Regions from separate parts of the Bradyrhizobium sp. USDA 223 genome, predicted to be linked through region 1. Evidence: riboswitches for the same ligand, from Rfam matches in the RefSeq annotation. Region 1 holds a riboswitch; the other holds the start of a gene.
The links. Region 1 has a riboswitch for cobalamin ahead of ABIA40_RS16500 (DUF1636 domain-containing protein). Riboswitches for the same ligand answer to the same signal wherever they lie in the genome.
Positions count from the first base shown of each region.

Region 2: it holds a riboswitch for cobalamin, as region 1 does, so the genes downstream of both, metE (5-methyltetrahydropteroyltriglutamate--homocysteine S-methyltransferase) here and ABIA40_RS16500 (DUF1636 domain-containing protein) in region 1, are expected to answer to the same signal.

Region 1 covers NZ_JBIYDR010000001.1:3,563,131-3,567,048, reverse strand. The annotation lists gene ABIA40_RS16510 (cobyric acid synthase) at 1-578, opposite strand, end outside; gene cobO (cob(I)yrinic acid a,c-diamide adenosyltransferase) at 800-1,435, opposite strand; cobalamin riboswitch at 1,476-1,697, shown strand; gene ABIA40_RS16500 (DUF1636 domain-containing protein) at 1,792-2,166, shown strand; gene cobW (cobalamin biosynthesis protein CobW) at 2,163-3,212, shown strand; gene cobN (cobaltochelatase subunit CobN) at 3,212-3,918, shown strand, end outside.
Region 2 covers NZ_JBIYDR010000001.1:650,399-654,316, reverse strand. The annotation lists gene metE (5-methyltetrahydropteroyltriglutamate--homocysteine S-methyltransferase) at 1-1,541, opposite strand, end outside; cobalamin riboswitch at 1,642-1,846, opposite strand; gene ABIA40_RS02600 (nodulate formation efficiency C protein) at 2,827-3,531, shown strand.

The DNA.
Region 1 (3,918 bases):
AAGCCGGAGATCATCGCGGCATCGTCGGGGTCGATCACCGTCTTGATGCCGACGAGCTGGGCAATGACACCGCCGCGGTCGATGTCGCCGACCAGCACGACCGGCACATTCGCCTTGCGGGCAAAGCCCATATTGGCGATGTCGGACCTGCGCAAATTCACCTCGGCCGGGCTGCCGGCACCTTCGACCAGCACGAGATCGGCGCGCGCCTTCAGGCGCTCGAAACTCTCGAGCACCGCGCCCATCAGCGACGGCTTCATCGCCGCGTAGTCGCGCGCGCGTGCGGTCGCGATGCGCTTGCCGTGAACCACGACTTGCGCGCCGACATCGGTCTCGGGCTTGAGCAGCACCGGGTTCATGTCGGTGTGCGGCTCGACACCGGCGGCGAGCGCCTGCAGCGCCTGGGCGCGGCCGATCTCGCCGCCGTCGACCGTGACCGCGGCGTTGTTCGACATGTTCTGCGGCTTGAACGGCAGCACCCGCAGACCGCGGCGCGTGAAGGCGCGCGCGAGGCCGGCGACGATGAGCGACTTGCCCACGTCCGAGCCGGCCCCCTGGATCATCAATGCGCGTGCCATCGATATCTTTTAAAGCGAAATGGGATTGAGTTGAATCAAGCAGCTGCGGGCTCGGTGCACCTCTCCCGCTTGCGGGAGAGGTCGTGCCGAAGGCACGGGTGAGGGTTTTCTCCTCTTGGGGGCTCTCGATTGCGGAGATACCCTCTCCCCAACCCTCCCCCGCAAGCGGGGGAGGGAGCATACCTCTCTTGGCGCAGCATTAGAATCCAATCTCATCAGCATCAAAACTCGACGCCGGCTTGCGCCTTGATGCCGGAACGGAAGGGATGCTTGACCAGCGTCATCTCGGTGACGAGGTCGGCGATCTCGATCAGCTCGTCCTTGGCGTTGCGCCCGGTGAGCACGACATGCGTCATCGCAGGTTTATGCGTCGTCAGAAACTCGACGACCTCGGCGATATCGAGATAGTCGTAGCGCAGCGCGATGTTGATCTCGTCGAGCACGACCATGCGCAGCCGCTCGTCGAGGATCAGCTCTTTGGCCTTCTCCCAGCCGGCGCGTGCGGCGGCGATGTCGCGGGCGCGGTCCTGCGTCTCCCAGGTGAAGCCTTCGCCCATCGCGTGGAACTGACAGAGGTCGCCGAAATGGCCGGTGAGCAGTCGCCGCTCGCCCGTGTCCCAGGCGCCCTTGATGAATTGCACCACCGCACAAGGGAAGCCATGCGCAACGCAACGGACGATCATGCCGAAGGCCGAGGAGGATTTTCCCTTGCCGGCGCCGGTATGGACGATGATCAGGCCCTTTTCGCCGCTCTTGGTCGCCATGATCTTGTCGCGGGCGGCCTTCTTCTTCGCCATTTTCTGGGCATGCCTGATGTCGGTTTCCTCGGCTGTTTGGGTATCCGGTTCAGATGTCATGGGACCCGGTCCTTCGGCTTGACAAGTGGCGGCCACCGGCAAATGGTGGCCCGGCGTTGGTTCCTGTCCTATGACAGGCGAAGAGGGAATGCGATAGGGTCCGAATCGGCAAGATCTGGATCCAAACTGCAGCCGCCCCCGCGACCGTGACCGGAGAGATGCCCGAAGCCACTGATTCCTTACGGAATCGGGAAGGCGGGGATCGAAGGGCCAAAACCCTGCTCCGCAAGCCGGGAGACCTGCCAGCGCGGACGAGTTTTGGACCGGCGGACGGGGTGTTCCGCGACGGGGAAGCGGGCCTTTCTGGAGAATGGTCCGTGCGCCTCATCGCCTCCCGCTGTTATCTGGAAGAGGCGATGACCGTCACACTTCATGTCTGCATCACCTGCCGCGCCGGCCAGACGCTTGGCGAGGGCGAGACGACACCCGGCAAGCGCCTGCATGGCGCGATCCTCGAGGCCGGCGTGCCCGAGGGCGTCAGCGTGGTTCCCGTCGAATGCCTGTCGGCCTGCAGCCAAGGCTGCTCGGTCGCGCTCAGCGCGCCCGGCCGCTGGTCCTATGTCTATGGCCGCCTGTCCGATGCGAATGCGCAGGACGTGGTCGCGGGCGCTGCGGCCTACGCGGCGGCGCCCGACGGAATCGTGCCATGGCGCAGCCGTCCCGAGATCTTCCGCAAGCAGTCGCTTGCCCGCATTCCCCCCATTGCCGTCGTGCCGGAGGCCGCTGAATGAACTCGCTCGCAAAAGTCCCCGTCACGGTGGTCACCGGTTTTCTCGGTTCCGGCAAGACGACGCTGATCCAGCATCTGCTCAGCAATGCCGGCGGCAAGAAGCTCGCGGTGCTCGTCAACGAGTTCGGCAGCGAGGGCGTCGACGGCGAGATCCTGAAGTCCTGCGCCGATGCGAACTGCCCGGAGGAGAACATCGTCGAGCTCGCCAATGGCTGCATCTGCTGCACCGTCGCCGACGATTTCATTCCGACCATGGAGCAATTGCTGGCGCGGCCGGTGCGGCCCGATCACATCCTGATCGAGACCTCGGGCCTGGCGCTGCCAAAGCCGCTGCTGAAGGCGTTCGACTGGCCGGAGATCCGCTCGCGCATCACGGTCGACGGCGTGATCGCGCTGGCCGACGCCGAGGCCGTCGCGGCCGGCCGCTTCGCGCCGGATCCGGCTGCGGTGGAAGCGCAGCGCGCGGCGGACGACAATCTCGATCACGAGACGCCGCTGTCGGAGGTGTTCGAGGACCAGATCGCCTGTGCCGATATCGTGCTGCTGACCAAGGCCGACCTTGCGGGCGCGGCCGGAATCGAAGCCGCAAAGGCGGCGATCACCGCCGAGATGCCGCGCCGCGTGCCGATGCTGCCCGTCACCGACGGCGCGATCGACGCGCGCGTCATCCTCGGCCTCGGTGCGGCGGCCGAGAATGATCTCGCCGCGCGGCCCTCGCATCACGACGGCGAGGAAGAGCATGAGCATGATGATTTCGCCTCCGTCGTGATCGACCTTCCGGAGGTGGCGGATATCGAGGCACTGGTTGCCTCCGTCCAGAAGCTGGCGCGCGAGCAGAACGTCCTGCGGGCCAAGGGCTACATCGCGGTCGCGGGCAAGCCGATGCGCCTGTTGCTGCAGGCGGTCGGCGAGCGGGTGCGCCATCAGTTCGACAAGCCTTGGGGCGCGGGTCACAGGCAGTCCAAGCTCGTCGTGATCGGCGAGCATGGCGATATCGACGAGGCCGCGATCAAGGCGGGACTTGGTCTTTCAGGGTCTGGCATCTGATGCACGTCGTCTTCCGCGAGAGCCGCGGTCTCGAGGAGACCGCGACGCCAAGAGACATCGGCCAGGACCCGGCCGATCTCGTGGTGCTCTCGTATTCGGATTCCGATTTGGCCGCGTTCGCGGCCGGCTGGCGGCGCGGTCGGGGCAGCCTGCCGTCGCTGCGGCTCGCCAATCTCGCTGAGCTGCGGCATCCGCTATCGGTCGACACCTATATCGAGCGCACGCTGTCGCGCGCGCGGGGCATATTGGTGCGCCTGATCGGCGGAGAGTCTTATTGGGCGTACGGGCTTGCGGCGCTTCAGCAACTCGCGAAAGAGCGCAACATCGTGCTCGCCGTGTTGCCGGCGGACGGCCGCGACGACACGCGGCTCGATGCGTACTCGACCCTGCCGGTCTCGACGTTGCGCCGGCTCAAGGTGCTCTGCGACACCGGTGGCCCGGTCGCCGCGCAAGCGGCGATCGCGCAGCTCGCGCTGGCCTCAGGCCTCTATGCTGGCCCGGTCATCGGCGAGATGACCGTGCCCGAGATGGGATTCTACGATCCCGCGCGCGGCGTCATTGCCGCGCCGGCGGGCGGCGAGGGCAAGCCGCGCGCACTCGTGACGTTCTATCGCTCCTATCTCACCGCCGCCGATACGGGGCCGGTTGACGCCTTGATTGTCGCGCTGCGCGAGAAGGGATTTGACGCCTACGGCGCGTTCGTCAC
Region 2 (3,918 bases), 2.9 Mb from region 1:
TGCACCATGTCATTGCGCTCAAATTCTCCGTGCACGAGGACGTCAAGACCAATGTCCTCCTGCCAATGTACGGCGCGGGCTATCTCCTCCTTGATGAACCTGTCATATTGTTCGTCGCTCATCGCGCCTAGCGCATGCGCCGCACGAGCATTTCGAACCTCGCTGGTCTGCGGAAACGATCCGATTGTCGTGGTGGGAAAAGCTGGTAGTCCAAAGCGCGCCCTTTGGATCTCGGAACGACGGGCAAATGGGCTTGCGCGCCTGCGCATCGTCTGGTCGATCGCCCTCATCCGGGTAGCGACATTGGCATCATGGATCTTCGGCGAAGTCCGGCGGGCAGTCGCAGCGCATTCCGAATCGGCAAGAGCGAGCCCAACATTTTGGTCGCCAGCGAGTGCTCGCGCCAGGATCGCAAGCTCACGCATCTTCTGAACAGAGAAAGCAAGCCAGCTCTTGACGTCGGACGTGAGCCCGGTCTCGAGTTCAACATCGACCGGCACGTGAAGCAGCGAGCAGGATGGAGCGAGCTGTACACGGTGCTTGCCGAGCTTCGCAATCGCGGGCTCCAGCCGCTGACGAAGGGACGACAAGTTCGACCGCCATACATTACGGCCGTCGATGACCCCGAGCGACATGACGAGATCACTTCGGCCGACAGCGACGATCTTATCCAACAACTCTGGCGCTCGAACTAGATCAAAGTGCAGACCGGAAACCGGGAGGCTCAATGCGGTATCCAGATTGTCGCCTAGCTCGCCGAAATAGCTGGCAACCATGATCTTGATAGCCGGTCCCTCCTTTGCGAACCGGTTATAGGCATGTAGCAATGATTTTCGCACCGCTTCGTCCAGATCAAGGACCAGGCAGGGCTCGTCAAACTGAACCCAACTTGCCCCTCGTTCGGCCAATTCATGCAGAACGTCGATATAGACCGGTATCAAATCATCCAGTAGGGAGAGGGGCTGGAACGCGCTATCGGCACTCTTACCGAGCTTTAGGAATGTGACGGGCCCGATCATGACAGGGCGGGTTTGAAAGCCTAGAGCCTTTGCTTCCACATACTCTTCAATTGGTTTGCGAGAGCAAAGTCTGAACCCCTGTCCCTTGTAAAACTCGGGAACCATGTAGTGGTAGTTGGTATCAAACCACTTAGTCATTTCCTGCGCGGGTGCGCCAGACCCCCGCGGGCCCAGACCGCAACTCGCATCCTGATCGTCGCATTGTGATCCGCGAGCCATGGCGAAGTACGTCTTGAGGGAAACGGATTCTCCTTTCGAGGCGTAGATCTCCGGGATAGCGCCAACCATGACACTTGTATCGAGCACCTGATCATACAGCGAGAAGTCATTCGACGGAATGACCGTGACGCCGAGAGACTTCTGACGAGCCCAGTTCGCTGCGCGCAGGCCGGATGCGTCCTCGAGCAATTGCTGTTCGCTGATCTTTCCGGCCCAGTAGCTTTCAAGAGCGAATTTGAGCTCACGCCTTGGACCGATGCGTGGCGTACCGAGCGTAGCAACCGGAAGAGAGAGAAGAGACATAGTGTTAACCCCTGTTGGGGACAGAGGCCATGGCGGACGCAGGCAGAGGAAGTCGCGCGCGCGACGGCTGCTTGGCGCACCACCGAGACACCCCGCCCGTGGACCAATCTATCGTCGGGGCAGGTCTCCTGGCTCGCTGGCTCATCGCTGCTGTCCGGCCTTCCCAAAGCCGTGCGGGCTTCAGTGACATCGTTGGACAGTAGCTCGCCGCTCACAGTTGCGGGGGCAGCGCCGGCATTTGGACCGGCTTCCCTCTTAGCTCCGGATCAAGTGGGATTCGGAGAACCTCGACGAGCTTGGATTATCGGCAGGAGGACTCTTCCGTCAACCTCTCAGATTATGTGCCACGCTAATCTGCGACATCTACTAGGCGAATGACCGTCCATCTCTATGATTCTCTAAACAGAGCTATCGCAATCAGAGATGTCCTTGTCGGATGTCGGAGTGCGACTCGGAGCTGCCTTGAGGCGACGCCGCCCGCCCCATCAATGAAAGGGACAAAACCAGCCCGCGTAGCGGCGATTACCGCCGTTTCGAGCAGAATGCATTCGATGCGGCTTCCGATTTCCAGCGGTTCGCCCAGCACATTCGCTGGCCAGCTATTTTCTCGACTAGAGGATCCCCATTGAACACGTCAAGGCAGGAGGCGCAATCTAGCAACATACGCGGCGAGCAGGTTGATTTTCGTGCCAGCCAGACTTCTCGGCTCGTATCGCCAGCCATCATGTAGGCCGAACGCCGACGGCAACTTTAGCGAACCACCCGGTTCAATGACGGCAAACACACCGTCGAATCTCATCAGGCACTTGGCATCGAGGCGTTCACCTCTTCCGCAAACTATCTGTGCGGGACAAGGATGCACAAACTACGGCCGATACACTGAATGGAAACATCGAAACGTGCGCAGGTCGGAAAGTCGACAATAGGGACATAAAACCCGTGCAAATCTCCGCCTGCTGCCTGGCACGAAGAATGCAAGCCCCTCGACATGCCCAGTCTCTTCTGCTGGGGATGTCCAGCTCAGCCAATTGACGCTGTCGCTGGCTATGGAAGTTAGCGGCGCGTGACATAGAGGGGAGCGCCTGCCCGCGCGGGACAGCCGCGGGTGCCCCGTCGCGTCTCCGTAAACTTCTTGCGCTCGCTCATAGCAGGTTCAAGGTTGCCCGCCTTGAAAGATGTACGGATGAACCGTGATAGGCCGAGGGTCATGAAGAGAATGTCAGGAAGACCCGCGCTATGGCTTCGCCTGGGCGGACTTCTAATCTGCCTAGCCTGGCCGGCTGCCATGAGTAACACTATTCGCGCCAGCGACAACCCACTTGTCGAAAGACTCAAGTCAACGTGGCGAGCGCAAGATGGTGAGACGATAGAACAAATCATCTCCAATGTCTCGAAGGTGGCACAGTTCGTCCCTCAGATGTGGGGGGTCGCTGAACTTGGCGAAAACGACCATGTTTTCGTTTCGTGGACCAGGCACCGAGACAACAAATCAGACGAACAGTACGCTATCACCTGGAAAGTCGCGCTCGACGGTACGATTGAGCTTGCGTCAACCTATGCGAAGCCGATGGAATTGGGCTGGCGTGCCCTAGCGCTCTCGCTGATCGCCAAAGAAGTCGCAGATGGTGAAAGGGACGCAAATCTTAGCTTTCTGCATGATCCAAGTAACTTCAACTTTGTGACTACGCCGCAAGGCCGGCTCGGCGATCTTCTGCGGCAGGGCCGATGCACTATCATTGAACCTGTTGGGGTCGACTACTTACCCAAGCAGAATGACAAGCCGAACGAGAAAGGCGATCTATGGCGCATTCTGCTCTTGGTGAATTGCGATATCCAAGGACCACGTTATTTTACACACAACGGGGTCATCACCTTCGAGAAGAGCGAAGGCCAAGATTGGGAGCCACAATCCTCTTTTGCCAAGCGCATCGCGAAATTTCCTCCGGGCTCCTGGTTCCAACGGACCGAGCCAAAGGAAGAGGAAGACTAGGAGAGCGAAGGCCTTAGCAGACGGTCGCGCAGGGCAACATCGCACCGCAGCTGCCGTACGGTCGAACGCCTCGTACCAACTGCAAGACATACGCGCTCTGCAGTTGCGTTGTTTACGGCTCCGCAACAGTCCCGCTGCCTTTCTCGCAGCAGTTCGGCCCGCCGTAAGGAAGGTCGAGCAGCACAATTGCGTTCTTCCACCACGTGTCGAGCTTAGCGGCGCGTACTAGTTTGCGAGATGTGGTTTGCCGCCTGCACTCCACCCAGTGAGAGCACACCAAGTTGCTGGGGGGGAACCAGCTCTCATGCATTCTTCAGTAGAGAGCTTGTAGATGCCTCCGGCCCAAGCCGACCCGGCGTGCGCGCCGCGCATCGTATGACTGCGGCA